DNA from 4 places in the Serratia sp. K1WW1 genome. Region 4 is predicted to be linked to each of the others. Evidence: predicted binding sites of a transcription regulator. Region 4 holds the regulator's gene; each other region holds the start of a gene.
The links. Region 4 encodes PurR, which represses purine synthesis genes. Its sites were predicted from a motif close to CANGCAAACGTTTGCNTG; they were not measured.

Region 1: purE (5-(carboxyamino)imidazole ribonucleotide mutase) is a predicted target of PurR. The motif match lies at 2,857-2,874, and genes of this name have one in related genera.
Region 2: purH (bifunctional phosphoribosylaminoimidazolecarboxamide formyltransferase/IMP cyclohydrolase) is a predicted target of PurR. The motif match lies at 4,080-4,097, and genes of this name have one in related genera.
Region 3: guaB (IMP dehydrogenase) is a predicted target of PurR. The motif match lies at 2,465-2,482, and genes of this name have one in related genera.

The regions. Positions count from the first base shown of each region.
Region 1 is NZ_CM147697.1:4,433,543-4,441,355, forward strand. It holds gene cysS (cysteine--tRNA ligase) at 1-1,309, opposite strand, end outside; gene ppiB (peptidylprolyl isomerase B) at 1,596-2,090, shown strand; gene ACX9GU_RS20135 (UDP-2,3-diacylglucosamine diphosphatase) at 2,101-2,823, shown strand; gene purE (5-(carboxyamino)imidazole ribonucleotide mutase) at 2,955-3,479, shown strand; gene purK (5-(carboxyamino)imidazole ribonucleotide synthase) at 3,476-4,543, shown strand; gene ybbP (putative ABC transporter permease subunit YbbP) at 5,452-7,813, opposite strand, start outside.
Region 2 is NZ_CM147697.1:504,169-511,981, forward strand. It holds gene hupA (nucleoid-associated protein HU-alpha) at 1-238, shown strand, start outside; gene ACX9GU_RS02335 (DUF1481 domain-containing protein) at 306-944, shown strand; gene purD (phosphoribosylamine--glycine ligase) at 995-2,278, opposite strand; gene purH (bifunctional phosphoribosylaminoimidazolecarboxamide formyltransferase/IMP cyclohydrolase) at 2,328-3,917, opposite strand; rRNA gene ACX9GU_RS02350 (16S ribosomal RNA) at 4,564-6,104, shown strand; tRNA gene ACX9GU_RS02355 (tRNA-Glu) at 6,250-6,325, shown strand; rRNA gene ACX9GU_RS02360 (23S ribosomal RNA) at 6,568-7,813, shown strand, end outside.
Region 3 is NZ_CM147697.1:1,524,313-1,532,125, reverse strand. It holds gene guaA (glutamine-hydrolyzing GMP synthase) at 1-836, opposite strand, end outside; gene guaB (IMP dehydrogenase) at 941-2,404, opposite strand; gene xseA (exodeoxyribonuclease VII large subunit) at 2,574-3,950, shown strand; gene ACX9GU_RS06975 (glycoside hydrolase family 31 protein) at 4,052-6,415, opposite strand; gene ACX9GU_RS06970 (MFS transporter) at 6,427-7,734, opposite strand.
Region 4 is NZ_CM147697.1:3,304,454-3,312,266, forward strand. It holds gene ACX9GU_RS14930 (C40 family peptidase) at 288-1,103, shown strand; gene sodB (superoxide dismutase [Fe]) at 1,333-1,911, shown strand; gene cydH (cytochrome bd-I oxidase subunit CydH) at 1,976-2,065, opposite strand; gene purR (HTH-type transcriptional repressor PurR) at 2,390-3,415, shown strand; gene punR (DNA-binding transcriptional activator PunR) at 3,448-4,368, opposite strand; gene punC (purine nucleoside transporter PunC) at 4,494-5,699, shown strand; gene cfa (cyclopropane fatty acyl phospholipid synthase) at 6,040-7,191, shown strand; gene ACX9GU_RS14965 (I78 family peptidase inhibitor) at 7,509-7,802, opposite strand.

The DNA of each region.
Region 1 (7,813 bases), 1.1 Mb from region 4:
CATCTGCCAGCGCCCAGTCTTTGGCGGCACGTGCGTCGTTACGCTGTTTGATCAACGCTTCAATCTCTGCCACTTCCGAGTCGTCCGCCTGCGCGCCACCTTGCAGGAACTGTTCTGGTTCCTGTTGCAGCAGGCCCAAGACCTTGGCCAGCTTACGCAGCTCTGCCGCCAACCCATTCGCCGCCGCCATGTCTTCGCTCTTCAGACGGTTTACTTCACGCGCCAAGTCGAACAACGCGGAATAGGCTTCTGGGGTGTTGAAGTCGTCGTCCATGGCCTCACGGAAGCGCGCTTCAAAGGCTTCACCGCCAGCAGGTTTGGCATCAGCGTCGGTGCCACGCAGCGCGGTATATAAACGCTCCAGCGAAGCGCGAGCCTGTTTCAGGTTCTCTTCGCTGTAGTTCAGTTGGCTGCGGTAGTGGCCAGACATCAGGAAGTAACGCACGGTTTCGGCGTCGTAATAACCCAGCACGTCACGGATGGTAAAGAAGTTGTCCAACGACTTCGACATCTTCTCTTTATCAATCATTACCATCCCGGAGTGCATCCAGTAATTGACGTACGGGCCATCATGCGCGCAGCTGGATTGGGCAATCTCGTTCTCGTGGTGTGGGAACATCAGATCGGAGCCACCGCCGTGAATGTCAAAATGGGTGCCAAGCTGTTTGCAGTTCATGGCCGAGCATTCGATATGCCAGCCTGGACGGCCTGGGCCCCACGGTGATTCCCAGCTTGGTTCGCCCGGCTTGGACATCTTCCACAGCACGAAGTCCATCGGGTTGCGTTTCACGTCGTCGATTTCCACGCGCGCACCGGCTTGCAGTTGCTCCAGATCCTGGCGGGACAGCAGGCCGTATTGCGGATCGCTATCGATGGAGAACATCACGTCGCCGTTGCTGGCCACATAGGCATGATCGCGCGCCAACAGGCGTTGGGTGATCTCGATGATTTCTTCGATATGGTGGGTGGCACGCGGCTCCTGATCCGGGCGTTCGATCAGCAGCGAATCAAAATCGGCGTGCATCTCTGCCAGCATACGCGTGGTCAGTTGATCGCAGGTTTCGCCGTTTTCTGCCGCGCGACGGATGATTTTATCGTCCACGTCGGTCACGTTACGCACGTAGTTCAGCGAATAGCCGAGATAACGCAGGTAGCGCGCTACCACGTCGAAAGCAACAAAGGTACGCCCGTGGCCGATATGACACAGGTCATAAATGGTTACCCCGCACACGTACATACCGACTTTACCGGCATGAATGGGCTTAAATTCCTCTTTTTGACGACTCAGGGTATTAAATATCTTTAGCATCAGGGCTGTCCGTGGTGTGCGTGATAACAAACATATCCGCATATTGAAACCCGAAGGCTGCTCTATTGCAAGGTCAAGCCCAAGGATTGCTGAATTGATCGGCAGAAAATTGCGTGAGATCGGAATTAACCTAATCCAGACTAAGATAACAACACGTGTATTTCTGCCGCGGAACTGCCACCCTAGCCACTGCTGACTGATTAATGGAGATATGTTATAAAGTCGGTCTGATTGCTCACACGCCTTCCTATGTGACAGCTCATTTCATCTTGCTAGGACTAAAACTATGGTTACTTTCCACACCAATCACGGCGATATCGTTATCAAGACCTTTGCTGACAAGGCACCGGTTACCGTTGAAAACTTCCTGAACTACTGCCGTGAAGGCTTCTACAACAACACCATTTTCCACCGTGTTATCAACGGCTTTATGGTTCAGGGCGGTGGTTTTGAACCAGGTATGCATCAGAAAGACACCAAAGCAACCATCAAGAACGAAGCTAACAACGGCCTGAAAAACACCCGTGGCACCCTGGCAATGGCTCGTACCAACGATCCACACTCTGCCACCGCCCAGTTCTTCATCAACGTGGTGGATAACGACTTCCTGAACTTCCGTGCTGAAAACTCCCAGGGTTGGGGTTACTGCGTATTTGCCGAAGTGGCAGAAGGCATGGACGTGGTCGAGAAGATCAAAGCGGTAAAAACTGGCCGCAGCGGCATGCACCAGGATGTACCGGTTGAAGATGTCGTGATCACCAGCGTTACCGTCAGCGAGTAATCGCGGCTGCATGAGCACGCTGTTCATCGCAGACCTGCATCTATGCGCACAGGAACCGGCAATTACTGCCGGTTTTCTGCGTTTTTTGCAGCGTGAAGCCGTTCACGCCGATGCGTTATATATTCTGGGCGATCTGTTTGAAGCCTGGATTGGCGATGACGACCCTGAGCCGTTGCATCGCGAAATTGCCGCCGCACTAAAGGCGTTGCACCAGGCCGGAGTGCCCTGCTACTTCATTCACGGCAACCGCGATTTCCTGTTGGGTAAGCGCTTTGCCAAGCAGAGCGGTATGATCCTGCTACAGGAAGAGCAAGTCGTCGAGCTGTATGGCCGCAAGATCCTGATCTTGCACGGTGATACCCTGTGCACCGACGATCAGGCTTATCAAGAATTCCGCAAGAAAGTGCATAACACCTGGATCCAACGTGCTTTTCTGGCGCTCCCTCTGCGCTGGCGCTTGAACATCGCCGCTAAAATGCGTGCGCGCAGCCAACAAAGCAACCAATACAAATCCACCGCGATTATGGACGTCAACCCGCAAGCCGTTGAGCAGGCCATGTTGCGCCACAACGTCCACTGGATGATCCACGGCCACACCCATCGCCCGGCAGTCCATCCGCTGGCATTACCTAACGGTGAAGCCCATCGCGCGGTGTTGGGAGCCTGGCATACACAAGGCTCAATGATTAAAGTCACGGCAGATGCCGTCGAACTGATCGAGTTCCCCTTCTAGGCCGTTTTCCTGTATTTGAGGGTAAAAACCGTCGACGCAACCGTTTTCCTTCCCCTGTACCCATGATATGCTCTACGCCCTCATACGGCCTGCCAGCCGACGTTTGTCCACATCACAGGAGCCATGCACTCATGGGAGCCACCGCTACTTCAGCCGCCAACGCTGGGGTTAAAATCGCAATCGTAATGGGTTCAAAAAGTGACTGGGCCACTATGCAGTCCGCGGCCGAAGTTCTGACCACGCTGGATGTCCCGTTCCATGTCGAAGTTGTCTCCGCCCACCGCACGCCGGACAAGCTGTTCAGCTTTGCCGAACATGCCAAGGCCATGGGTTTTGACGTGATCATCGCCGGTGCCGGTGGTGCTGCGCATCTGCCAGGCATGTTGGCGGCCAAAACGCTGGTTCCGGTGTTGGGTGTGCCGGTGCAAAGCGCTGCGTTAAGCGGTGTCGATAGCCTGTATTCCATCGTGCAGATGCCACGCGGCATTCCGGTGGGTACGCTCGCCATCGGCAAAGCCGGTGCGGCCAACGCCGGGTTGCTGGCAGCACAAATCCTGGCGCTGCACGATGCCGGGCTGGCACAGCGGTTGGCACAATGGCGTCAGGCCCAGACCGACGAGGTCCTGAACCATCCGGACCCACGGGAGGACGCATGAAGCCGGTTTGCGTACTGGGTAACGGCCAGTTAGGGCGTATGCTGCGCCAGGCAGGTGAGCCGTTGGGAATTGCGGTTTATCCTGTCGGTCTGGATGCCGAGCCGGAAGCGGTGCCCTATCAAAATGCGGTGATCACCGCAGAGATCGAACGCTGGCCAGAAACCGCCCTGACCCGCGAATTGGCGACGCACAATAACTTCGTCAACCGCGATATCTTCCCGCGTTTGGCCGATCGCCTGACGCAGAAGCAACTGCTCGATCAACTTCATCTCGCTACCGCGCCTTGGCAATTGCTGGCAAGCGCTAGCGAATGGCCTCAGGTGTTTGCCACCTTGGGTGAGTTGGCAATCGTTAAACGCCGCGTGGGTGGTTACGACGGCCGCGGCCAGTGGCGTTTACGCCCGGGACAAGAGGCCGAGCTACCGGCGGATAACTATGGTGAATGCATCGTCGAGCAGGGAATTAATTTCTCTGGCGAAGTGTCATTGGTGGGTGCCCGTGGTCATGATGGCCAGTCGGTATTCTATCCGCTGACCCACAACCTGCACGAAGAAGGCATTCTGCGTACCAGCGTGGCGCTGCCACAGCCCAACCCGGCGTTGCAACAGCAGGCCGAGCAGATGTTGGCTGCGATCCTCGATGAGTTGAACTACGTGGGCGTGATGGCGATGGAGTGCTTTATCGTCGGCGACAGCCTGTTGATCAACGAGCTGGCCCCACGTGTCCACAACAGTGGCCACTGGACGCAGAACGGCGCTTCCATCAGCCAGTTTGAGCTGCATTTGCGGGCTATCCTGGGGCTGCCGCTGCCTAAGCCGGTGGTGAATACGCCTTCGGTGATGGTCAATCTGATCGGTACGGCGGTTAATCAGCAATGGCTGGCCCTGCCGCTGGTGCATTTGCACTGGTATGAGAAAGAGGTGCGTGAAGGACGTAAGGTGGGTCACCTGAACCTCAACGATCCTGATGCGGCCTCTTTGCAACAGGCGTTGCAGGCATTAGCGCCGCTGCTGCCAGCCGAGTATCAAAGTGGCTTGGCCTGGGCACAGCAAAAGCTGGGGTGATCTTGTGGGGTGATAGGCCTTTAATCTCGGTGTATTCCCCTCACCCTAACCCTCTCCCACAGGGAGAGGGGACCGATCGAGTTAGGCCGAAAGTATAGTGATTCTTCATCAGCACTGGCTGACTGACCCTGCTCATCCTGGTTAAAGTGACGATCGAGTTGCTTGATCAACTCTTTACTTCCAAAAGTGCAGGGACTATCAGCTCCCTCTCCCTATGCTGTCTCTTATACACATCTCAAATTGCGGTCAAATAGCCGTAATTTGAGAAACATAGCAGGCTGATTTTAAAGAGAATTTTTTCGAGCGACGAATTCATAAGCTTAAAATAATACCCATAAAAACAGCAAGATGCCAAATTGTGTATAAGAAACAGCTCCCTATGGGAGATCGAGTTAGGCCGAAAGGGTAGTTATTCTTCATCAGCACTGGCTGACTGACCCTGCTCATCCTGGTTAAAGTGACGATCGAGTTGCTTGATCAGCTCCTTACTTCCAAAAGTGCAGGGACTATCAGCTCCCTCTCCCTATGGGCTGAGGAATCCCCAGAAAAATTGAGACGATAAATAGGCTGTTTTTTACCCACAAACGGACTAAGAAATAGCCTCAAGCAGACGAGAAGAAGTGGTTCGTCATTCTCTCACTGCCAATTTACGAACAAAATGGAACAGATTGATCGTAAAACACTCGCTCTAATTCTCTGAAACCACTAAGAAAAAATTAGTGGGGATACCTCAGCCCTATGGGAGATCGAGTTAGGCCGAAAGGATAGTGATTCTTCATCAGCACTGGCTGATTGATCCTGCTCATCCTGGTTAAAGTGACGATCAAGTTGCTTGATCAGCTCTTTACTTCCAAAAGTGCAGGGACTAACAGCTCCCTCTCCCTGTGGGAGAGGGTTGGGGTGAGGGGTCAACCTTCGTAGCTGCGGAACAACGCCCGGCCGCGCAGCAGGCGCACACCAAGCCAGCCGCCGCACAGCGAGAGCAACAAGGCACTCAGCAGCGGTAACGCCCACCACAGCACTGGCGTAGGTGCCCACGGGAAGTCGAACACCTTGGTCTGCAACAGCCACAGCGCCGCCTCTGCCCCCACCGCCGCCGCGATCCCGGCCACCAGCCCAAGCAACGCAAACTCACACCACAGCGTACTGCGCAGCAGGCGTTTGCCTGCGCCTAGCGTGCGGTAAACCACCAGTTCCTGCCTACGTTGCCGCATCCCTACCTGTACCTGTGCCAGTAACAGCAGACCGCCGCAGATCACCACCAGCACCACCATCACCTCCAGCGCCCTGCTCACCTGCTGCAACACGCCGCCGACCTGCTTGAGGATCGAACCGATATCCAGCAGGCTCAGGGTTGGGAACTGGCGGTTGAGCTGGGTCAGCACCTTGCCGTCGCCGTCATAGCGGAAGCTGGTCAGCCAGGTTTGTGGCTGGCCGTCCAATGCACCCGGCGGGAAGATAAAGTAAAAGTTCGGCTTCAGGCTTTCCCAATCTACCTGCCGCAGGCTGGTGACTTTGGCACTGAACGATTGAGTATCGCCGCTGAACGTCAAGGTATCGCCCAGTTGGATCTTGAGCCTGCCGGCGATCCCTTCATCCATCGAGACCTCACCGGTTTTCGGCGGCCAGGTGCCTGCCGTCAACGGGTTATGATCCGGCAGATCGCTTTGCCAGGTCAGATTTAGTTCACGGTTCACCGCCTCGCCACCGGGATCGTCTTCATGCACCCGCTCCGTTGCCACCTGCTGGTTAATTTCCGACAGGCGTACACGCACGATGGGATAGAAGGTTTCCTCATGCAACTGATGCTGTTGCAAGAAGGCTTTCACCTGTGGAACCTGTGACGTAGTCATATTCAGCAGGAAATAGTTCGGGCTGTCTGGCGGTAACTGCTGTTGCCAGCGATCGAGCAGATCGCCACGCAAGACCAGCAACAGGGCCAGTAACATAAACGACAGCGAGAACGCCGCTAACTGGCTGATCGTCACCCAAGGCTGATGCAACAGGCGATTCACCGCCAACCGCAGCGCCAGATTTTTCAGCGTGATGCGCCGCAGCAGCAACAGGCTGCCCCAGCCTATTCCCCCTAGCAGCAAGGCCAGCACCACCATACCGGCCAGAATGGCCCACAGTAGCGTACTTGCCCCCATTAATACCGTCAGTAGCCCGACCACAATCACCGCAGTAGCTGGCAGGAAGTAACGCAAAGGCCAGACGTTAGCCACCACATCCCGGCGCAGTACGCGCAGTGGCTGAGTCGCCAGCAGTTGCCGGTACGGGCGCAACCCAACCAACAGCGAAATCATGACCAGAGCCCCCATCGCCCACAGCCACGGCCAGCCCCCAGCTGCGGGGAGTTCCCCCGGCAAGACAGGTGCCAGCAAGCGGATCAGCACCGCTTCAAAACCAAGACCAATCACGCTGCCGCAGGTTCCCGCCAGCAGTAACACCGCCAGCCACTGACCAATAATCAGCTTGCTGAGGGCCTTTCTGCCAGCGCCCAGGGTTTTCAGCACCGCAATCAGGTCATAGCGGCTGCGGCAATAGTGGCTCATCGCCACCGCTACGGCGGCAATCGACAGCAGTAAAGTCAGCAGCGCCGAAAGCAGCAGGAACTGTTGGGAACGCTGTAGCGATTTGCCTAGCGCACTGCCGGACTCCTCTAACCCATACCAGCGCTGATCGGGCTTGAGCTGCGGTTTGAGGCGTTCTTCATAGCGTTGAATATCGGTTGGCGCACCGGCAAACATATAACGGTAGGTCAGGCGGCTGCCCGGCTGTACCGCTCCGGTTTTATCTACATCCGCCAGGTTGATGATAATGCCAGGCGCAGTCTGGAACGGATTGAAGCCGGAATCCGGCTCCTGCACGATTTCACCGGCGATGCGTAACGTAGTATCCCCCACCTCCAGATTGTCGCCGACCTTGATATCCAATAATGCCAACAGGCGCGGAGCCACCAGCACGCTGCCCGGCACAGGTTTGAGGTTGGCTGGCAGGGTTTCCAACTGCCCATACAGCGGATAGGCCGCATCGGTAGCCTTGACGTTGGCCAGAAGCGGACGATCCCCAGCGTAGGTCATGGTGGTAAAAGAGAGCTGGCGGCTGACTTTCAGCCCCTGCTGCCGGGCATCGAGCAGCCAGCCTTCCGGCACCGGGTGTGCGGTACGCAATACCCGATCTCCGGCGATAAAGTCGCGGCTTTGCTGGCTCAAACCTTTGTCCATGCGATCGCTGATGCTGCCCAGTGCCAACACGCAGGCCACCGAC
Region 2 (7,813 bases), 2.8 Mb from region 4:
GGCTGACCTTTCCAAGGCTCAAGCTAAGCTGGCTCTGGAATCTACCCTGGCTGCCATTACTGAGTCCCTGAAAGAAGGTGATGCAGTACAATTGGTTGGTTTCGGTACTTTCAAGGTAAACCATCGTAGCGAGCGCACTGGCCGCAACCCACAGACTGGTAAAGAAATCAAAATCGCAGCAGCTAACGTGCCTGCGTTCGTTTCTGGTAAAGCACTGAAAGACGCGGTTAAGTCTTAATCGCGTGTTCCAGAAAGGTTTAAACAGGGGGGCGTTGGCGCCCCTTTTGTTTATTCAACGGGCACTCATGGCGGTTACGGTTGTTGCTGCCTTGAGTGCTTGTAGTTTCCGTTCTGCCCCGCCAACCTTTACCGCCAGCGGCTTTGTGGCCGATCAGGGGGTAATGCGGGTGTGGAGGATGGATGACGGCCAGCAGCGGCCAGTGGCGCTGTTGAGTGTCTACAGCCCTTATCGCGGGCCGGGTACCGTCACAACGCTGTATGAATATCAGCATGGTGTGTTGTACCAAATCAAACGCACCGATGCGGATGGCGATCGCGACTCTATTCAACTGCGTTTCACCGCCAACGGTACAGTCAGCTTTATGCAGCGCCAACTGGCCACTCAGCGCCAGAAACTCTCCAACGATGAAGTTGTGCTCTATCAATATCAGGCTCGGCGGATACTGGAATTGAGCGATGCGCTTAATGCCGGCCGTGTACGGCTGTTACAAGGGCACTGGCAGCAAGGCGAGGTGAAGCTGTGCAACGGCGAAGTCGTGAAGCCAGGTTTGGACCAACAGGCCGAAGAGTGGATCATGCGGCGTGCGGCCAACAGCAGTCAGCCAGTGAGCGTAGCCTGGTTGGATGGGCCGGAAGGTCGTGAGCTGTTATTGGTGGCAAATAATGATTTCTGCAGTTGGGAACCCACCAAAGACACCCTTTAGCGCATAAAAAAGGCCCTGCGAACAGAGCCTGCTGGTATCTCAAAGAGTAGTTACTGCTCGCGTGCGATAGCGCGGTAGCCGATATCCTTGCGGCAGAAACTGTCTTGCCACTGAATACCTTCCGCTAGCTGATAGGCTAACTGCTGAGCCTGAGCCACCGTTGTGCCCAAAGCCGTAACGCATAGCACACGCCCGCCGTTGGTCACGACGTCATTTCCTTGCATACGCGTTCCGGCATGGAACACTTTGCCATTGGCATCTTCTTGCTGAGGCAAGCCGTGGATCACATCCCCTTGGCGATAATCCGCAGGATAGCCGCCAGCCGCCAACACCACGCCGAGAGCAGGACGTTCATCCCACTCGGAAGTCTTCTCATCCAGCTTGCCTTCGGCCCCTGCCAGGCAGAGTTCAACCAGGTCGGAGCGCAGGCGCAGCATGATCGGCTGAGTTTCCGGGTCGCCAAAGCGGCAGTTGAATTCGATCACCTTGGGTTGACCATCCTCAGCAATCATCAGGCCAGCGTACAGGAAGCCGACATAGGTGTTGCCTTCCGCCGCCATGCCGCGCACGGTTGGCCAGATCACCTGGTCCATTACGCGCTGGTGGATTTCATCCGTCACCACTGGCGCTGGCGAGTAGGCGCCCATGCCGCCGGTATTCGGGCCGGTATCGCCGTCACCGACACGTTTATGATCCTGGCTGGTGGCCATTGGCACCACGTTCTCGCCATCGACCATGACGATAAAGCTGGCTTCTTCGCCTGTCAGGAACTCCTCGATCACGATGCGATGCCCGGCGTCGCCAAACGCATTACCTGCCAGCATATCCTGAATGGCGTCTTCGGCTTCCTGCAACGTCATCGCGACGATCACGCCTTTGCCTGCCGCCAGGCCGTCTGCCTTGATAACAATCGGCGCGCCTTGGCGGCGTACGTAGGCCAAGGCGGGTTCCACTTCGGTAAAGTTCTGGTATGCAGCGCTTGGGATAGCGTGGCGAGCCAGGAAATCCTTGGTAAAGGCTTTGGAGCCTTCAAGCTGTGCTGCGGCCTGTGACGGGCCAAAGATTTTCAACCCGGCGGCCTTGAAGGCATCTACCACGCCGATCACCAGCGGCGCTTCCGGGCCAACGATGGTGAGATCGATAGCATTGTCCTTGGCAAAGGCAACCAGCGCCGGGATATCAGTTGGGGCGATATCGACGTTGGTCAGATTGCTTTCCAATGCAGTACCCGCATTACCCGGGGCCACGTAAACCTTATCTGCCAATGGCGATTGGGCCGCTTTCCAGGCCAGCGCATGTTCACGCCCGCCGTTGCCAATAATTAAAATATTCATCAGGTGCTCCATAAACGGCGTGCGCATCAAGCGCACGCAGCAAAAGGGATTAATGGCGGAAGTGGCGCATGTCGGTGAAGATCATCGCGATGCCGTGTTCGTTGGCCGCCGCAATCACCTCATCATCACGAATCGACCCACCTGGCTGGATCACGCAGGTAATACCCACTGCTGCAGCCGCATCAATGCCGTCACGGAACGGGAAGAAGGCGTCAGACGCCATGGCGGAGCCTTTGACTTCCAGCCCTTCGTCAGCGGCTTTGATCCCGGCGATCTTGGCGGAGTAAACGCGGCTCATCTGCCCGGCGCCTATGCCGATGGTCATGTTGTCGCGCGCATAGACGATGGCGTTGGATTTGACGAACTTGGCCACTTTCCAGCAGAACAGCGCATCACGCAGCTCCTGAGCGGTTGGCTGGCGTTCGGATACCACGCGCAAATCGGCTTCGGTCACCATACCCAGATCGCGATCTTGCACTAACAAACCACCGTTGACGCGTTTAAAGTCCAGCCCTGCGACGCGATGTTGCCATTGGCCACACGCCAGCACGCGTACGTTCTGTTTCGCCGCCAGCAGAGTGCGGGCTTCTGCACTGATGCTTGGCGCAATGATGACTTCAACAAACTGACGGCTGATGATCGCCTGTGCCGTTTTGGCGTCCAGTTCACGGTTGAAGGCAATAATGCCGCCAAAGGCCGAGGTTGGGTCGGTTTGGTAGGCGCGCTCATAGGCGGCAAACAGGTTTTCACTGATTGCGACGCCACAAGGGTTGGCATGCTTGACGATCACGCAGGCCGGCTCGGCAAACTCTTTCACACATTCCAGCGCCGCATCGGTATCGGCGATGTTGTTGTAGGAAAGTGCTTTACCCTGTAACTGGTCGGCGGTGGCCACGGAGGCCTCTTGCACATTCTCTTCTATATAGAAGGCGGCCTGCTGGTGGCTGTTTTCACCGTAGCGCATATCCTGCTTCTTGATGTAGTTCAGGTTCAGCGTACGTGGGAAGCGGCCAGAAGGCTGTTCGGTCTCACCGTGATAGGCTGGCACCAGGGTACCAAAGTAGTTGGCGATCATGCTGTCATAGGCGGCGGTATGCTCAAACGCTTTGATCGCCAGGTCGAAACGGGTTGGGTACAACAGTGAACCGTTGTTGTTATCCATCTCGGTGATCACTGCGGCGTAGTCACTGCTCTTGACCACGATGGCCACGTCTTTATGGTTCTTGGCGGCCGAGCGCACCATGGTTGGGCCACCGATATCGATATTCTCTACGGCGTCTTCCAGCGAGCAATCTGGGCGAGCGACGGTTTGCGCGAAGGGATACAGGTTTACCACTACCATATCGATCGGTTGGATCGCATGTTGTTCCATGATGGCATCGTCCTGGCCGCGACGGCCCAGAATGCCACCGTGCACTTTCGGGTGCAGGGTTTTGACTCGTCCGTCCATCATCTCCGGGAAGCCGGTGTAGTCGGAAACTTCGGTAACAGGCAGACCGGCATCGGCCAGCAGGCGGGCAGTGCCACCGGTGGAGAGTAATTCGACGCCTCTCTGGGAGAGGGCTTCGGCGAATTCAACGATTCCGGCTTTGTCGGACACGCTGAGCAGGGCCCGGCGGATTGGACGAGGTTGTTGCATGGTTTTATCCCTTGGCTTTGAGTCGCAATAAAAGAGCGTTACGTGGATCTCCACCTTGTTGCTTCTTATATAGAGGGGATTTCTTCCTATATAGAGAAGGACAGGAACAGATTCAGGTAGCGCCCCGATAAAAACGGGGATTGTTTCGTCGCGGGGAATTGTAGCGAAAACGTTTGCGTGGCGCTCGTAAATTTTCCGACCAAATGCGTTCTGTGGATAAGTTAGTGCATAACCGGGTATAAGGACGGGTTTTGCTGTGGAATGCAGCAAACGGTGTTTTTTGTTGAAAATACCTGTTGCGGCCTGCGTGGAACTCCCTATAATGCGCCTCCATCGACACGGAACATGTGAACAACTTCACAGAGTCTCCGGGGGTCGCAGAGAAAAAACCTGAAATTAAGGTTGACTCTGAAAGAGGAAAGCGTAATATACGCCACCTCGAGTTAGCAAGCGAAAGCGCGTAACTCACTGCTCTTTAACAATTTATCAGACAATCTGTGTGGGCACTCACAAGACGATATCCAGCTACTTCGGTAGCAAAAAATATCAAGTCTTGAAGGGTGACCAAGCAGTAATTCATGCGAATGAATTATTACGAAAGTTAATTTTCGAGCATCGCTTCACGAGTTGAAGCAAATCAAGCTTTTAATTGAAGAGTTTGATCATGGCTCAGATTGAACGCTGGCGGCAGGCCTAACACATGCAAGTCGAGCGGTAGCACAAGGAGCTTGCTCCTGGGTGACGAGCGGCGGACGGGTGAGTAATGTCTGGGAAACTGCCCGATGGAGGGGGATAACTACTGGAAACGGTAGCTAATACCGCATAACGTCTTCGGACCAAAGTGGGGGACCTTCGGGCCTCACACCATCGGATGTGCCCAGATGGGATTAGCTAGTAGGTGAGGTAATGGCTCACCTAGGCGACGATCCCTAGCTGGTCTGAGAGGATGACCAGCCACACTGGAACTGAGACACGGTCCAGACTCCTACGGGAGGCAGCAGTGGGGAATATTGCACAATGGGCGCAAGCCTGATGCAGCCATGCCGCGTGTGTGAAGAAGGCCTTCGGGTTGTAAAGCACTTTCAGCGAGGAGGAAGGCCAATAGCTTAATACGCTGTTGGATTGACGTTACTCGCAGAAGAAGCACCGGCTAACTCCGTGCCAGCAGCCGCGGTAATACGGAGGGTGCAAGCGTTAATCGGAATTACTGGGCGTAAAGCGCACGCAGGCGGTTTGTTAAGTCAGATGTGAAATCCCCGAGCTTAACTTGGGAACTGCATTTGAAACTGGCAAGCTAGAGTCTTGTAGAGGGGGGTAGAATTCCAGGTGTAGCGGTGAAATGCGTAGAGATCTGGAGGAATACCGGTGGCGAAGGCGGCCCCCTGGACAAAGACTGACGCTCAGGTGCGAAAGCGTGGGGAGCAAACAGGATTAGATACCCTGGTAGTCCACGCTGTAAACGATGTCGACTTGGAGGTTGTGCCCTTGAGGCGTGGCTTCCGGAGCTAACGCGTTAAGTCGACCGCCTGGGGAGTACGGCCGCAAGGTTAAAACTCAAATGAATTGACGGGGGCCCGCACAAGCGGTGGAGCATGTGGTTTAATTCGATGCAACGCGAAGAACCTTACCTACTCTTGACATCCACAGAACTTTCCAGAGATGGATTGGTGCCTTCGGGAACTGTGAGACAGGTGCTGCATGGCTGTCGTCAGCTCGTGTTGTGAAATGTTGGGTTAAGTCCCGCAACGAGCGCAACCCTTATCCTTTGTTGCCAGCGCGTAATGGCGGGAACTCAAAGGAGACTGCCGGTGATAAACCGGAGGAAGGTGGGGATGACGTCAAGTCATCATGGCCCTTACGAGTAGGGCTACACACGTGCTACAATGGCATATACAAAGAGAAGCGAACTCGCGAGAGCAAGCGGACCTCATAAAGTATGTCGTAGTCCGGATCGGAGTCTGCAACTCGACTCCGTGAAGTCGGAATCGCTAGTAATCGTAGATCAGAATGCTACGGTGAATACGTTCCCGGGCCTTGTACACACCGCCCGTCACACCATGGGAGTGGGTTGCAAAAGAAGTAGGTAGCTTAACCTTCGGGAGGGCGCTTACCACTTTGTGATTCATGACTGGGGTGAAGTCGTAACAAGGTAACCGTAGGGGAACCTGCGGTTGGATCACCTCCTTACCTAAAGATATGCAGTTGAGTGCAGTGTCCACACAGATTGTCTGATGAAAAGTAATGAGCAAAGCGCTACCTGTTGATGTAATGAGTCTTCTGGACTCATGCTGATACGAGAAACGATTAAACCCTGGGTTTAATCGGATTTTGTGTCCCCATCGTCTAGAGGCCTAGGACACTGCCCTTTCACGGCTGTAACAGGGGTTCGAATCCCCTTGGGGACGCCATCCGATAATGAGTGAAAGACATTATCACCGGTCATTCGTGACTGATTATCTTAAAGATGACTCTTGCGAGTCGTGTTTAAGATATTGCTCTTTAACAATCTGGAACAAGCTGAAAATTGAAACATGACAGCTGAAACTTATCCCTCCGTAGAACTATTGGGGTAAGGATTAACCTGTCATAGAGTCTCTCAAATAAACAGCGCGACAGTGTCTCTGTTTACAGAAACACCTTCGGGTTGTGAGGTTAAGTGACTAAGCGTACACGGTGGATGCCTAGGCAGTCAGAGGCGATGAAGGGCGTGCTAATCTGCGAAAAGTGTCGGTAAGGTGATATGAACCGTTATAACCGGCAATACCCGAATGGGGAAACCCAGTGTGTTTCGACACACTATCGTATGGTGAATACATAGCCATACGAGGCGAACCGGGGGAACTGAAACATCTAAGTACCCCGAGGAAAAGAAATCAACCGAGATTCCCCTAGTAGCGGCGAGCGAACGGGGAACAGCCCAGAACCTGAATCAGTTCTTGTGTTAGTGGAAGCGTCTGGAAAGTCGCGCAGCAAAGGGTGATAGCCCCGTACACTAAAATGCATTAACTGTGAGTTCGATGAGTAGGGCGGGACACGTGACATCCTGTCTGAATATGGGGGGACCATCCTCCAAGGCTAAATACTCCTGACTGACCGATAGTGAACCAGTACCGTGAGGGAAAGGCGAAAAGAACCCCGGCGAGGGGAGTGAAATAGAACCTGAAACCGTGTACGTACAAGCAGTGGGAGCACCTTCGTGGTGTGACTGCGTACCTTTTGTATAATGGGTCAGCGACTTATATTTTGTAGCAAGGTTAACCGTATAGGGGAGCCGTAGGGAAACCGAGTCTTAACTGGGCGAATAGTTGCAAGGTATAGACCCGAAACCCGGTGATCTAGCCATGGGCAGGTTGAAGGTTGGGTAACACTAACTGGAGGACCGAACCGACTAATGTTGAAAAATTAGCGGATGACTTGTGGCTGGGGGTGAAAGGCCAATCAAACCGGGAGATAGCTGGTTCTCCCCGAAAGCTATTTAGGTAGCGCCTCGTGAACTCATCTTCGGGGGTAGAGCACTGTTTCGGCTAGGGGGCCATCCCGGCTTACCAAACCGATGCAAACTCCGAATACCGAAGAATGTTATCACGGGAGACACACGGCGGGTGCTAACGTCCGTCGTGAAGAGGGAAACAACCCAGACCGCCAGCTAAGGTCCCAAAGTCATGGTTAAGTGGGAAACGATGTGGGAAGGCATAGACAGCCAGGATGTTGGCTTAGAAGCAGCCATCATTTAAAGAAAGCGTAATAGCTCACTGGTCGAGTCGGCCTGCGCGGAAGATGTAACGGGGCTAAACCATGCACCGAAGCTGCGGCAGCGACGCTTAGGCGTTGTTGGGTAGGGGAGCGTTCTGTAAGCCGTTGAAGGTGAACTGTGAGGTTTGCTGGAGGTATCAGAA
Region 3 (7,813 bases), 1.8 Mb from region 4:
TCACCGAACATTTCCAGCACTTGGTCGGCTTCGTTCAGGCGCAGCAGGCCGTTATCTACGAATACGCAGGTCAGGCGCTTGCCAATGGCACGGTGCAGGAGCATGGCGGTAACGGATGAATCCACGCCGCCAGACAGGCCGAGGATCACGTGATCTTCACCGACCTGCTCACGAATACGCGCAACGGCATCCTCGATGATGGTGGCAGGCGTCCACAGCGCTTCACAACCACAGATATCCAGTACGAAACGCTCCAGGATACGCTGGCCCTGACGGGTATGGGTGACTTCCGGGTGGAACTGTACGCCGTAGAAGCGCTTTTCCTCGTTGGCCATAATGGCAAACGGGCAGGTATCGGTGCTGGCAACGGTGACGAAATCTAACGGGATAGCGGTAACTTTATCGCCGTGGCTCATCCATACGTCTAATACCGGTTTGCCTGCCGGGCTGATCGCATCTTCGATATCGCGGATCAGGGCGCTTGATTGGGTGATTTCCACCTGCGCATAACCGAACTCACGCTCGGTTGACCCCTGTACATGGCCGCCCAGTTGCATCGCCATGGTCTGCATGCCATAGCACACGCCCAATACCGGTACGCCGGCGGTGAAGACATATTCTGGCGCACGCGGGCTGTTCAGTTCGGTGGTGCTTTCCGGGCCACCGGAGAGAATGATGCCGCTTGGATTGAACTCGCGGATCTGCTCTTCGCTGACGTCCCAAGCCCACAGCTCACAGTAAACGCCAATCTCACGCACGCGGCGGGCAACCAGCTGGGTGTATTGTGAACCGAAATCCAGGATCAGGATGCGATGCTTATGAATATTTTTTGTCATGTGAGGCAAATTCCAGCAACAGAGAAAAAGAGCAAAAAGGGTATTTGGGATGAGAGGTTGCCCCCTCATCCCTGCCCCTCTCCCGCAGGAGAGAGGTTAAAGCATTAGCCCATGCGGTAGTTTGGTGATTCTTTGGTGATGGTCACGTCATGCACATGGCTTTCTTGAATACCGGCACCGCTAATGCGCACAAACTCGGCTTTGGTACGCAGTTCGTCGATGGTCGCACAGCCGGTCAGACCCATGCAGGAACGCAGGCCGCCCATCTGCTGATGTACAATCGCCTTCAGCATGCCTTTGTAGGCCACACGGCCTTCGATACCTTCCGGCACCAGTTTATCAGCGGCGTTATCGGTCTGGAAGTAACGGTCGGAGGAACCTTTGGACATTGCGCCCAGAGAACCCATCCCACGGTAAGATTTGAACGAACGGCCCTGATACAGCTCGATTTCGCCCGGAGATTCTTCCGTACCCGCCAGCATTGAGCCAACCATCACACAGGACGCACCGGCAGCAATCGCTTTGGCGATATCGCCAGAGAAGCGGATACCACCGTCAGCAATAACTGGGATACCCGTCCCTTCCAGCGCTTCGACCGCATCGGCGATAGCGGTGATCTGCGGAACACCCACGCCGGTTACGATACGCGTCGTACAGATAGAGCCAGGACCGATACCGACTTTCACCGCGCTCACGCCGGCTTCCATCAGGGCTTTGGCACCAGCCCCAGTTGCGACGTTGCCGCCAAGGATTTGCAGGTCTGGGTATTTGGCACGGGTTTCACGGATGCGCTGTAACACGCCTTCGGAATGGCCGTGTGAAGAGTCGATGAGCAGTACGTCAACACCGGCAGCGACCAGCGCATCAACACGCTCTTCGTTACCGGCACCGGCACCCACCGCAGCGCCTACGCGCAGACGGCCATGCTCATCTTTACAGGCGTTAGGTTTACGCTCTGCTTTCTGGAAGTCTTTAACGGTGATCATGCCCAGCAGGTGGAAGCTGTCGTCCACTACCAGCGCTTTTTCAACGCGTTTTTCGTGCATTTTTTGCAGCACGACTTCACGCGCTTCGCCTTCCTTGACGGTGACCAGGCGCTCTTTTGGCGTCATCACTGCGGTGACGGGCTGAGTCAGATCGGTTACGAAGCGCACGTCACGGCCGGTAATGATCCCCACCAGTTCGTTTTCTTCGGTCACAACCGGGTAACCGGCAAAGCCGTTACGCGCGGTTAACTCTTTCACTTCAGCCAGCGTGGTGGAAGGAGTAACGGCCTGTGGGTCCGTGACCACGCCGCTTTCATGTTTTTTCACCCGGCGAACTTCTTCCGCCTGGCGCTCAATGGACATGTTTTTGTGAATGAAGCCCAGACCGCCTTCCTGCGCCAGCGCAATGGCCAGGTTGGATTCGGTTACGGTATCCATGGCTGCGGACAGCATAGGGATATTCAGGCGGATGGATTTGGTCAGTTGGGTGCCAAGATCTGCGGTATTAGGCAGAACTGTGGAGTGGGCTGGAACCAGGAGAACGTCATCAAACGTTAGAGCTTCTTTTACAATACGTAGCATGGGCAATATCTCACCAAGGTGGATGCGGAAAAGATAAAATATTGCCGTGGCATTATACAGAGCGTAATCGGTTGCCTCCAGCACTTTCTTACAAAAACTCTTGATTACCTTTCACCGAGCTGTAATATCGACCAATTAAGTGCTTGTTTTGAAATTTGATCTGGGTCACATGTCACTACCTACTTCACCGTCCATTTTTACCGTAAGCCGCCTCAATCAGACGGTTCGACAGCTGCTGGAAATGGAAATGGGGCAGATTTGGCTCTCCGCCGAGATCTCCAACTTCTCCCAGCCCTCCTCCGGCCACTGGTATTTCACGCTGAAAGATGATCGTGCCCAGGTGCGTTGTGCGATGTTCCGCAACAGCAACCGGCGCACTACCTTTCGCCCGCAAAATGGCCAGCAGGTTCTGGTGCGGGCCAGTATCACCCTGTATGAACCACGCGGTGATTACCAACTGATCGCCGAAAGCATGCAGCCTGCCGGTGACGGCCTGCTGCAACAGCAATTCGAGCAGTTGAAACAGCGTCTGGCAGCCGAAGGTTTGTTTGATCAGCAGTTCAAGCAACCGCTGCCAAGCCCGGCCAAATGCGTTGGGGTGATCACCTCCGCCAGCGGCGCGGCGCTGCACGATATTTTGCAGGTGCTACAGCGGCGCGATCCTTCACTGCCGATCGTGATTTATCCCACGTCCGTGCAAGGGGCAGAAGCTCCGTTGCAGATCGTTCGCGCGATCGAAACCGCCAACCGCCGTGATGAGTGTGATGTGCTGATCGTCGGGCGCGGCGGTGGCTCGTTAGAAGATTTATGGAGTTTTAACGACGAACGCGTCGCGAAGGCAATTTTTGCCAGCCGTATCCCGATCGTCAGCGCCGTTGGCCATGAAACCGACGTCACCATTGCCGACTTTGTTGCCGACCTGCGGGCACCTACCCCTTCCGCAGCGGCGGAGTTGGTCAGCCGTAATCAGCTTGAGCTGTTGCGCCAATTGCAGTCACAGCAACAGCGGCTGGAAATGGCGATGGACTATTATCTGGCGCAGCGCCAGCAGCAGTTCACCCGCATCAACCACCGTTTACAACAACAGCATCCGCACCTGAGGCTGGCACGGCAGCAAACGCTGTTATTCAAGCTACAGCGCCGTTTGGAAGATGGAATGCAGCAGCAAATACGGCTATCTTCTCGCCGCAGTGAACGCGTGCAGCAGCGCCTGGCGCAGGTCCAGCCGATGGGCCGCATCCACCGCTTGCAACAGCGTGTTCAGCAGCAGGAATACCGTTTGCAACAGGGGATGGAGCGGCAGCTCAATGGCTATCGCCAACGCTTTGGCGTCGCCTGTAGTCAGTTGGAGGCGGTTAGCCCGCTGGCAACCTTGGCTCGCGGCTATAGCGTAACGCAGACACCACAGGGTGAGTTACTGAAAACCACCAAGCAGGCACAGGTTGGGGAAATGCTGAAAACCCGCCTGCAGGATGGCTGGGTGGAGAGCGAAGTCAAAACCGTCACCGTGGCGAAAAAGCCGCGCAAGAAACGGGTGGTGGAATAGCCGTTAGTGGCAGAGCCGATCGACTGCTTCTTTTTTAGGCCAAACTTCATCCAGTTTGATAGCATCCCAACCCTCAGTAGAGGGTTGGGATATGGCATCAGTCACAGCACATAGCTATCACAACAAACCCCATTCACCCATAGTTCGCGAGTCTCACCTGCTGGCAACACAATGTTCAGCGCCTGCCACGTCGGTTTGAAATGCCCTTCACAGGTGAAGGTCAGCTCGATGCGCTGATTGTCACTCACCGCCTCCCAGCGGAGCCACAGCGCATTATTCTGCTGCCAGCCATGGCTTTCCCCGTCGTCTTCAAACAGCAGGCCTGAGGACCATCCGCAGCCCTTGGTGGGGAACAGCCGCAGTTCACGGCGATCGTCTGCCGCATTGTCTACATGCCCCAACCGTTGTGACATCGGGAGCCCGGCCCCAGCGCGTACCAGCAACGGCAAGCGCTCCAGCGGTGCCTCCAACACGATACTCTGGCCGCCGCTGTACCATTGGCCGCTATAGAAACAGTACCAACCATCAACGTTATCCGGCAGGTAGACTTCGCGCTGGCGCTGCCCCTGATCCACCACGCTGGCCACCAGCAGGTCGCGGCCAATCAGGAAATCATCAGTCTCACCGAAGGTGCGCTCATCATGCTCATGATCGAGGAAGGTTGGCCGCAGCATCGGCTCATCATCATGGCTTGCCTGCCACAACAGCGTGTAGAAGTACGGCATCAGCCGATAACGCAGGTTGATGGCATCACGGATCATCGGCGTTGCCGCCGGGTACATCCAGGGTTCATTGACGGTAGCATCATCATTCCAGGAATGGATGGTAAAGCGCGGGTGCATGACCCCGTTTTGTACCCAACGTACCAACAGTTCCGCGTCCGGTTTATCGCCGGAGAAACCGCCCACATCGTGCCCAACGTTAAACAACCCGGACAGGCTCATCCCCACCCCCATACGGGTGTTGTAGCGCAAGGTTTGCCAACTGGTGCGGTTGTCCCCACTCCAGGTTTGCACATAGCGCTGCATACCGGCGCAGCCGGAACGCGAAATCAAATAAGGCCGCAGGTTCGGTGCAAAGCGCTGCTGTGCTTCAAGTGAGGCACGCATCATCAGCAACGGCATCACCGGGCGAATATGCTTGATGGCGATTGGCTTGCCGAAGCCATGGCAGCGCGCTTCTCCATCCCACACTTCATACTCGTTGTTGTCATTCCAGGTGGAATCAATCCCCATTTCCAGCAGTTGCTCTGTCACCCCTTGCTGCCACCAGCGAACCGCCGCTGGGTTGGTGAAGTCGAGGTGCGAACCTTCGTCATCCCAGAAGCTGGAACGTTCTGGGCCGTCGCTTTGCGAATCGCGGATAAACAAGCCAAGTTCTGCCACCTGTTGATATTTGGGATGGTCCTGCAACAGGCAGGGTTTGATATTCGCCGCCAGCTTCAGCCCAGCATCGTGAAAGGCTTGGCTAAGCTGTTTAGGTTGCGGCACCTTGTCGTAGTTCCAGTTGAAGACGTAGCGTTTGTTATTGATCGAGGTATAGCCGGAAGAGAGCTGGAACGAATCGCACGGGATAGCGTGCTGGCGGCACAGCTGGATAAACTGCTGCAACTGCTGCTGGGCATCCGGCGCGTCGGTGTAGTGCATCGTCGAGCCGCTGTAACCCAGGCTCCACTTCGGCCCAAAATGGGTTTTACCGGTCAGGCGCACGAAGGCTTTGGTGACGTCGAGCACCTTTGGCCCCAGGAACAGATAGTAATCCAGATCTCCCGCCTCGGTCTGATAGCGGCGATAGGCCAGATGATAGTTGTCAATCTCATTCCCCAGATCCAACCAGCAGCTGCTCAGGTTGTCATAAAACAGGCCAAAGCTGACTTCTTCCCGGCGCGTGATGGTAAAAGGGATATGCTTGTAGAGCGGATCGGTGCTGGCGGCGTTGTAGCCCATCGCGTCCAGGTTACGCATTTCAAAGCGGCGGCCAGTTCGCTCCAGATCGCCAGCCTTTTCACCTAGTCCATAGTAACGTTCGCCTTTATGGCGGCGCTGATAGTGCGCCACGCCGTCACCGTGCGCATTGAGCAGATAGGCACTGGTTGGGCGATCTGCTGCCAGTGGTAGCCATTCCCCCACCGCATTGCAATATTCCCATTCCAGCCATAGCGGCTGATGTATCGTCACGCGCAGCTGCGGGGTCGCCACCGTCAATCTGTCGCTCTGCTGGCCAAGTTGATAGCCCGGCAGGCCAAAACCGGCAACGCTGAGGCGATCCCGCCCTTCCCAAGGAACATCCTCCTGCGGGGCAATACTCCAGGTGCGATCCAGCGCCAGTTCGCCGCGGCGTTTGATCAGCACGCGGAACAGATTGTTTTCCAGCACGTAGAGGCAGAACAGGTGTTGCTCATCCACCAGCAGTTCAACACGGTCGGCGTATTGCCCAGCCAGCGTCCAGTTTTTTAACGTTTTCATAATTATCCAACTTAAACAGTAGGTGAAGGTTTTTTGCCGCGCTCGGCGATCAAACCGATCAGGAACATCGCACCGATCAGATCGAAGAAGCCCATGGCGACGAACAGCGGGTTGAAGCCGACGGTGTCGGAAACGGCACCAATCAACAGCGTAAACAGGAAGCTGGCGATCCAGGCGCTGGAGCCGCGCATACCGTTCACCGTCGCCATCTGGTTTTTATCGAAGGATTCCACCACCAGCGCGCTCAACATGCAGGAGATCACCTGGTGGCCAAAGCCACCGATGGAGATCAGCGCGATTGCGATGTAGGGATCTTTGGTGATCGCAACAAACGCCAGCGATACCATCATGAAGGCTCCGGTCACCGAGCTGGCCACTACCGAGTTCACCCGTGAACAACCGAACCATTTGCGATACAGCGTAGTGAGATAACCACTGGCGACGCTGCCGATATCCGCCGCCAGGAACGGCAGCCAGGCAAACATGGCGATCTGTTTGAGATCCATGCCGCGCTCGGTGGCCAGGTACAGAGGCACCCAGAAGCTGAACACCGCCCAAGCCGGTTCAGCCAGAAACGCTGGGATGGCGATGCCGTAGAATTTTTTATTTTTGCACAGGATCGCCAACGATTTAAAGAACGGCAGCTTCGGCAGTACCGGTTCATTATCTTCGTTGATCAGATCAAACTCCTTTTGGCTCAGGTTCGGGTGCTGTTGCGGCGAGTGGTAAAACACCCACCACAGCACCACCCAGATCAGCGCCAGGGCACCAGAGAACAGGAAGGCTCCCTGCCAGCCGAAGGACACATGGGCAATCACAATGATCGGCGGAGCCAACATCGCGCCGATCGAGAAGCCAACCCCTGCCCAGCCAGCGGCTATCGGCCGTTCTTTTTTCGGGAACCAGTCAGAAATCGCTTTGGCGTTAGCCGGGGTAGCCGCCGCTTCAGCTGCCCCCATGAAGAAACGTAAGATCGCCAGTTGCAACCAGCTGCCCGCGCCAGCATGCATCATGCACACTACCGCCCAGATGCTGGCACAAACCAGGAACCCCATCTTCAGACCGATGACGTCTATCAGCCACCCGCAGATAGGTTGGAACAGGGTATAGGCCAGTTGGAAGGAGGCTACCACCCAAGAATATTGCTCGGTGGTCATGTTGAGGCTGGTTTTCAGCTCAGGTGCCAGAATACCCAGCGAGTTGCGGGTAATGTAGTTAACCGTGACGCCCAGCAGGAACAGGGCCAACATCCACCAGCGCAACGATTTGAATTTGCGGCGGCTGCTGGCGACTACCGTTTGATTGATTTCTACACTCATCTTGATCTCCGTGGCGACCATACGCCTTTTTGGTAGGGCAACTCTTGCTAACGGAGGTGTTAACAGCGTTATTTGTGAC
Region 4 (7,813 bases):
CGGTCACACCGAACCGGTTAAACATGGACCCAGAATAACATTTTTAATCGGGGCGTTTCACTATTATATTTGCGCTGCCCAATGCCGGCGAGCATTAAGCCAACCACATGATCCGTGTCGTTTTTTTAGACGGCAGACGTTTGATTTTGCAACAATAAAAATGCCATTAACGTTTTCTCACAATATGGATTAGTATTTATGAGATCCACGCTGTTTTATAGGGTGAATTTCGGGAATACTGTGACTCATTCGATTTCTGTTTCGGAGCCAAGGTTGGTAACGTCGATATGCGGTTAATTATTACACTTTTTGTGCTGCTATTTACGCAGCTCTTCTTCAATTTGGCGCACGCTGCGCCACAGGCACGTGTTTCTGCCGAGCAGCGCAAGAGTCACGTTAATGAAGCCCGGCCAGACGACCGCAAGAAAAAGAAAGCGGAGAAAGCCAATAAAAAAGTGAAGGCAGCCACCCCTCCGAAAACGCTAAAAACCAAACCAGCAACTATAAAGACCGCCAAAAAAACCACCCGCGTTAAAACCAAAAGCCAGGCAACCAAAACGGCCAAGCTCAAAGTGACTCCGCCTAAAAAAGGCTATAAAAAAGGTTATGGTCGCCATCGTGAAGAAGGTAAAGCTACGGCAAAATTGGCTGGCCGCGATAAGCCACTGAAACTTTCCGCCGCTCACAAAAAGCGCTACCAGCACGCCAAGCAAACAGCCATGGCCAAGCTGATGGGGCAAATGGGCAAACCCTACCGCTGGGGTGGATCTTCACCTGGTACAGGCTTTGACTGCAGCGGGCTGATTTATTACGCGTACAAGGACGTGGTGAAAATCAAAATGCCGCGTACCGCCAACGAAATGTACCACCTGCGTGATGCAGCTCCGATCAAACGTAATGAGCTGGAGAAAGGCGATCTGGTGTTCTTCCGCATCAACAACCGTGGCACCGCCGATCACGTTGGCGTCTATCTTGGTAACGGTAAATTCATCCAGTCACCACGCACCGGTGAAGAAATTCGCATCAGTCAGTTGGATAACGACTATTGGCAGAACCATTACATTGGTGCCCGCCGCGTAGTGACTCCAACCACCATCCGTTAACCTATCACGGCTGAGCCAACCGCTCGGCCGTGCTTCCCTTCCCCCCAAAAATAAAAAGCCGCTGCGACTTTAATCAATCAGCCACTTGGCACAGTTTGGATGTTCTTTTCCCCCGGAAAGTTGTTAAGATTAATAACCATAACAAAAGTGGTGCAATCGCGCTTTTCCGCCCTTGGCCACCCAGGCCCACAGCGTCGGAGAGACGTATTGTCTATAAAAGGAGAAAGCAATGTCGTTTGAATTACCTGCATTACCATATGAGAAAAACGCTCTCGAACCGCACATTTCCGCAGAAACGCTGGAATACCACTATGGCAAGCACCATAACACCTACGTGGTTAACCTGAACAATCTGGTGAAAGGCAGCGAGTTCGAAGGAAAATCCCTGGTCGAGATCGTCAAGACCTCCACCGGCGGCGTGTTCAACAACGCCGCCCAGGTCTGGAACCACACCTTCTATTGGCACTGTTTATCACCGCAAGGTGGTGGCGAGCCAACGGGCGCAGTGGCAGAGGCGATCAATAAGTCATTCGGCTCCTTCGCCGCCTTTAAAGAGCAGTTCACCGATGCCGCCGTGAAAAACTTCGGCGCTGGCTGGACCTGGCTGGTGAAAAAAGCGGACGGCAGTCTGGCGATTGTCAGCACCTCGAATGCGGCAACCCCGCTGACCGGCGCAGACGTTCCGCTATTGACCGTTGACGTGTGGGAACATGCTTACTACATCGACTACCGCAATGCGCGGCCAAAGTACCTGGAAAACTTCTGGGCGTTGGTGAACTGGGCGTTCGTGGCAGAAAACCTGGCTTAACGACGGGTGGCTAGCTAATAATAAGGCGCGGCATCAAGCTGCGCCTCTGTTTTTCTGCTGCGGATCAGTTCAATGCGGCAATAAAACTGAAAGCAATAATCATTGCCAAGGCACCCACGGTGGTGAGTAATGACATCTTCAAATCGGTATCCATATACAACTCCCTCTCAGATTGGCTTTTCCAGAGCATAAGCCACACAGTTTATACGTCAAATCATTTTCCCACAGTTCGTGATTAAAATCTTGTTATGATTTCCCCGCTGATAATTACCGATTAGCTCTTCCACTTTTCTTCAATATGCGACAAAATCCGCAGTTCACAACTGCGTACCGATAAACTGCCCCTCCCTGTTCAAGCGATTTACGACTTCAGCACTAAAAACTCAGTTTTCGCTTATCTGGGAAAGGATCTACGCAGGCAAACGATTAACATCATACTTACATGCTGTAACATGTGGGTTTAGGAGTCATTTTTTACATGGCAACGATTAAAGATGTGGCCAAACGCGCTGGCGTTTCTACCACTACCGTTTCGCACGTTATCAATAAAACGCGTTTCGTCGCCGAAGATACCAAAACGGCCGTTTGGGCCGCCATCAAAGAGCTGCACTATTCACCCAGCGCCGTGGCCCGCAGCCTCAAGGTCAACCACACCAAATCGATCGGTTTGCTCGCCACTTCGAGCGAGGCCCCCTATTTTGCCGAAGTGATCGAAGCGGTGGAAAACAGCTGCTACAGCAAAGGCTATACCCTGATCTTGTGTAACTCGCACAATAATCTGGATAAACAGCAAGCCTATCTGGCGATGTTGGCGCAAAAACGCGTCGATGGCCTGCTGGTGATGTGCTCAGAATATCCAGATCAGCTACTGGGCATGCTGGAAGATTACCGTAATATTCCCATGGTGGTGATGGATTGGGGTACCGCGCGCGGAGACTTCACCGATACCATTATCGACAATGCCTTCGAGGGCGGCTACCTGGCAGGCCGCTACCTGATCGAACGTGGCCACCGTGACATCGGTGCCATTCCTGGTCAACTGGCGCGTAATACCGGTGGAGGTCGCCACCAGGGCTTTCTGAAAGCCATGAAGGAAGCCAACATCGAAGTGCGCGAAGAATGGATCGTGCAGGGGGATTTCGAGCCTGAATCTGGCTATAAAGCCATGCATCAGATCCTGTCGCAAAAGCATCGTCCAACCGCCGTTTTCTGTGGCGGCGATATTATGGCCATGGGGGCGATCTGCGCCGCCGATGAGCTGGGGTTGCGTGTACCGCAGGATATCTCGGTGATTGGCTACGACAACGTGCGTAATGCCCGCTACTTCACCCCGGCGCTGACCACCATTCACCAGCCGAAAGAGCGCCTGGGCGAGATGGCCTTTACCATGCTGTTGGATCGCATTATCAGCAAGCGTGAAGAATCGCAGGTGATTGAAGTGCATCCAAAACTCATCGAGCGCCGCTCAGTCGCCGATGGTCCTTTTGTCGATTACCGCCGTTAACTCCTGTTGGGGCGCTGCAATACTGCGCCCGATTAAGCACCCGGCTCCTCTTCACTGAGCCATTCCTGATTGAGCGTTTCGCTGTCGCCCAGATAGTCCAACAGCCAGGCCATGGCCGGAGACTGGGCGTTTTGCTGCCAGGTCAAGCAGCAGGCGCTAGGCGGGAAAGGCTCATGCAGTGGTAATACCACCAGTTCGCCACTTTGTACCAACGGCAATACCCGATGCGCGGGTACCATGCCCACACACAGCCCGGCACGCAAACAATCTACCGCCGAAACCCAGTCCGGCACGGTCAATCGCCGCTGGTTGTCCAGCGACCAGGTCACCCGCTTGGGTAAATTGCGCGAAGTATCTTCCAACAGCAACGAGGGATAAGGTCGTAGCTGATCGTCTCGCAGCTTTCCTTGCAAGGCGGCCAGCGGATGTTTAGCATGGACTACGCAGAGCCAATTCATAAAGCCCATATCGCGAAAGGCAAAACCGCCGCCCACCGGCACCGCACGTGTTGCACCAATGGCCATCTCAGCGCGGCCATCGACCAGCGCATCCCACACGCCGTTGAAGACTTCCGGCTGTACCATCAGTTCCACGTCGGGAAAATGGCGATAAAAATCCAGCACCAGCTGGCGGCTGCGCTGGGGTTTGACGATCAGATCGACCGCAATCCGCAGTTGCCCGCGCCAACCGTTTGCCACCTGCTGACACTGCCGTCGGGTATCGAGCATTTTTTTGATAACAACTCGCGCCTCCTTAATAAACAGCGCCCCCGCTGGCGTGAGTTCCACATCGCGGTGACGGCGTTCAAACAAAGGCACTGCCAGCCATTGCTCCAGTTGACGCACCGTATAGCTCACAGCAGAAGGAACGCGGTGCAACTCCTGTGCCGCCGCGCTGAAACTGCCGGTCCGCGCTACCGCATCTACTACATCGAGTGAATATTCAGACCACATATGTTTGCCTTCAAATTTTTTAACAGCACCTTGCAAATATTACCGTTTCACAAGCAGAGATCCAGCCGTATACACTTGCCGGCGCTTCAAAACCTGCGACAACATAATTTTAACGAGAAATAGCAATGCGAAATTTTGGATTTATGTTCTACCTGGCCGGCCTGAGTATGTTGGGCTATCTGGCTACCGATATGTACCTGCCCGCCTTTGGGGCAATGCAGCAGGATCTGCAAATCTCCGCTGGGGCGATCAGCGCCAGCCTGAGTATCTTCCTGGCAGGCTTTGCCTTTGCCCAGTTGCTGTGGGGGCCGCTGTCCGACCGTATTGGCCGTAAGCCCGTGTTATTGATTGGCCTTGCGCTGTTCGCCGTCGGCTGCCTCGGTATGCTTTGGGTCGAGAACGTGGCACAACTGTGGTCACTGCGCTTTATTCAAGCCATTGGCGTCTGTTCAGCCGCCGTCACCTGGCAGGCGATCGTGGTCGATCGCTACCGCGATGGCAAAGCCAACCGCGTTTTCGCCTCCATTATGCCGCTAGTCGCCCTCTCTCCGGCGCTGGCTCCACTGCTGGGTGCCTGGTTGCTCAACCATATGGGATGGCGGGCCATCTTCGCCGTGCTGTTGGGGATCACCGCCCTGCTGCTGATCCCCACCTTGCTACTGAAAGACCGCAGCAGACTGGTACCTTCCGCCGATAAAAAGCCCAGCCTTGGCTTTATGCAGATCTTGAAATCCCCGGTGTTCAGCGGCAACGTGATGGTTTTTGCCGCCTGTTCTGCCGGCTTCTTCGCCTGGCTGACGGGTTCACCCTTTATCCTCGGCGATATGGGGTATAGTCCCAACGATATTGGCCTGAGCTATGTGCCGCAAACGCTGGCCTTCTTATTAGGGGGTTATAGCTGCCGTAGCGCCTTAAATCGCATCTCTGGCAAAACCTTGCTGCCGTGGTTGCTGTTAGCTTACGGTGTCAGCATGGTGGCGTTGTATCTGATCGCCACACTAAGTGAACCAACGTTGACCACTCTGCTGATCCCGTTCTGCTTTATGGCGTTAGTAAACGGTGCCAGCTATCCTATTCTAGTGGCCAATGCGTTGATGCCCTTCCCCAACAACAGTGGCAAAGCCGCTGCGCTGCAAAACACGCTACAGCTGGGATTATGTTTTATCGCCAGCCTGTTGGTTTCGGCATTTATCGCCCAACCGCTGTTAGCCACGGCTACCGTAATGGTGGCTACCGTATTTTTAGCGGCCTTGGGTTATCTGATCCAGCGTGGGAAAGGAACGGATGAAACGCAGATGACACGGCAGAAGCGTGCCGACTCCGTGTCATAATTATCTCTGTAAATAGTCACTTAATGAAAATTCTTGCCGAGCGCGATTTGCAGTTGAGTCTACGCCTCGGCAAGCCTATACTCAAAAACGACCTTTTAGAATAACAGTTATACTAAGTTCTTATTGCAGCAACTGCTGCGTACGTGGATGGCATCACACTTTATTTAAGGTTGCATTTACCCGCGTCCTTTGACGCAGGGAGTCTCTTAAATTTCCTCTGTTCAAGTCGAATTTCAGACACCACGGTGAATTTTTACCGTAGGTATACGTATGTCCCTGTAGAAATTGTCTACGCTAAATTCTGCAGGATCATAAGTCAGAAGAAGGTGATGGAGAAGCTATGAGTTCATCGTGTATAGAAGATCTGAGCATCCAGGACAACCATTGGTATCGTATCGCTCATGAAATGCTTAGCATGGCCGGCATTGAAATCAATGGTTCACGCCCTTTCGATATTCAGATCAATAATCCCAATTTCTTTAAACGCGTACTGCAAGACGGCTCTCTGGGGCTGGGCGAAAGCTATATGGACGGTTGGTGGGAGTGCGAACGACTGGACATATTTTTTCAGCGGGTTGTCGCAGCCGGCCTGGAAAAGAAACTGCCCCACCACCTGAAGGATATCTTGCGTATTGCCGCCGCCCGCCTGACCAATCTGCAATCCCAAAAACGTGCCTGGATTGTTGGCAAAGAGCATTACGATCTGGGTAACGATTTGTTTACCCAGATGCTGGATCCCTATATGCAATATTCCTGCGGCTATTGGCAACAGGCCACGACGTTGGAAGAAGCACAAGAGGCCAAGCTACGGTTAATTTGCGAAAAACTGCACCTGCAGCCCGGCATGCGGGTATTGGATATCGGCTGTGGCTGGGGCGGTCTGTCTGCTTATGCGGCCAAGCACTACGGCGTTTCCATGGTAGGAGTGACCATCTCCGCCGAACAGCAGAAAATGGCGCAAGAGCGCTGTGCCGGGCTGGACGTGGAAATTCTGCTGCAGGATTACCGCGATCTCTACCAGCAGTTTGACCGCATCGTCTCGGTCGGCATGTTCGAACACGTTGGGCCGAAGAACTACCGAACCTATTTCGAGGTGGTGGAACGTAATTTAAAACCCGATGGCATTTTCCTGTTGCATACCATTGGTTCCAACGAGACCGATATGAACGTTGATCCGTGGATCAATAAATATATCTTCCCCAACGGTTGCCTGCCGTCGGTGAAACATATTGCCCAGGCCAGCGAAGGCCGTTTCGTCATGGAAGATTGGCATAATATCGGCGCAGATTACGATCGCACTCTGATGGCCTGGTATGAACGTTTCAAACAGAGCTGGCCACAGCTGGCATCGCGCTATTCCGAACGTTTTGAAAGGATGTTCAGTTATTACCTTAATGCCTGCGCAGGAGCGTTCCGCGCTCGCGATATTCAACTTTGGCAGGTGGTATTCAGCCCTAAAGGCGTCGAAGGCGGTCTGCGAGTTCCCCGCTAGGGTCCCCTCACCCTAACCCTCTCCCACAGGGAGAGGGAACCGATCGAGAAAACCTAAGAATTCGGTGAGATACCTTGAGTGAGGGGCGATCAAGATAATCCAAGAATTCGGTGATATACCTTGAATGAGGGGTGATCAAGATAATCCAAGAATTCGGTGATATACCTTGAATGAGGGGTGATCAAGATAATCCAAGAATTCGGTGATATACCTTGAATGAGGGGCGATCGAGTTTGCTGAGGTGACCTCTGTACTTTCACACGAGCGGGGGCCATCAGCTCCCTCTCCCTGTGGGAGAGGGTTGGGGTGAGGGGTAATTAACCGCAATAAACGCGAATGATTTTGTCTTCACTGTCACCCAGGAAGTTCAAGCGCTTTAGATTGAAGTCCATGGTTACCATAGAGTTATAAGGAATAGTACGTACCTGCTGAGGAATATTGATCCCGTCCAACGCAGACAGCGGTTTACCCACATAATTCTGATACTGCGATGCACCACAGGTATCATCTTCAGCCTCGGCAGACTGTGAGTTCGCCTGTTCCGGTGAGCTTGAACAGGCGGTCAGCGCCAACAGCGCCGCAAACATCATCGTTTTCCCGTAATACTTCACGTTTGGCTCCT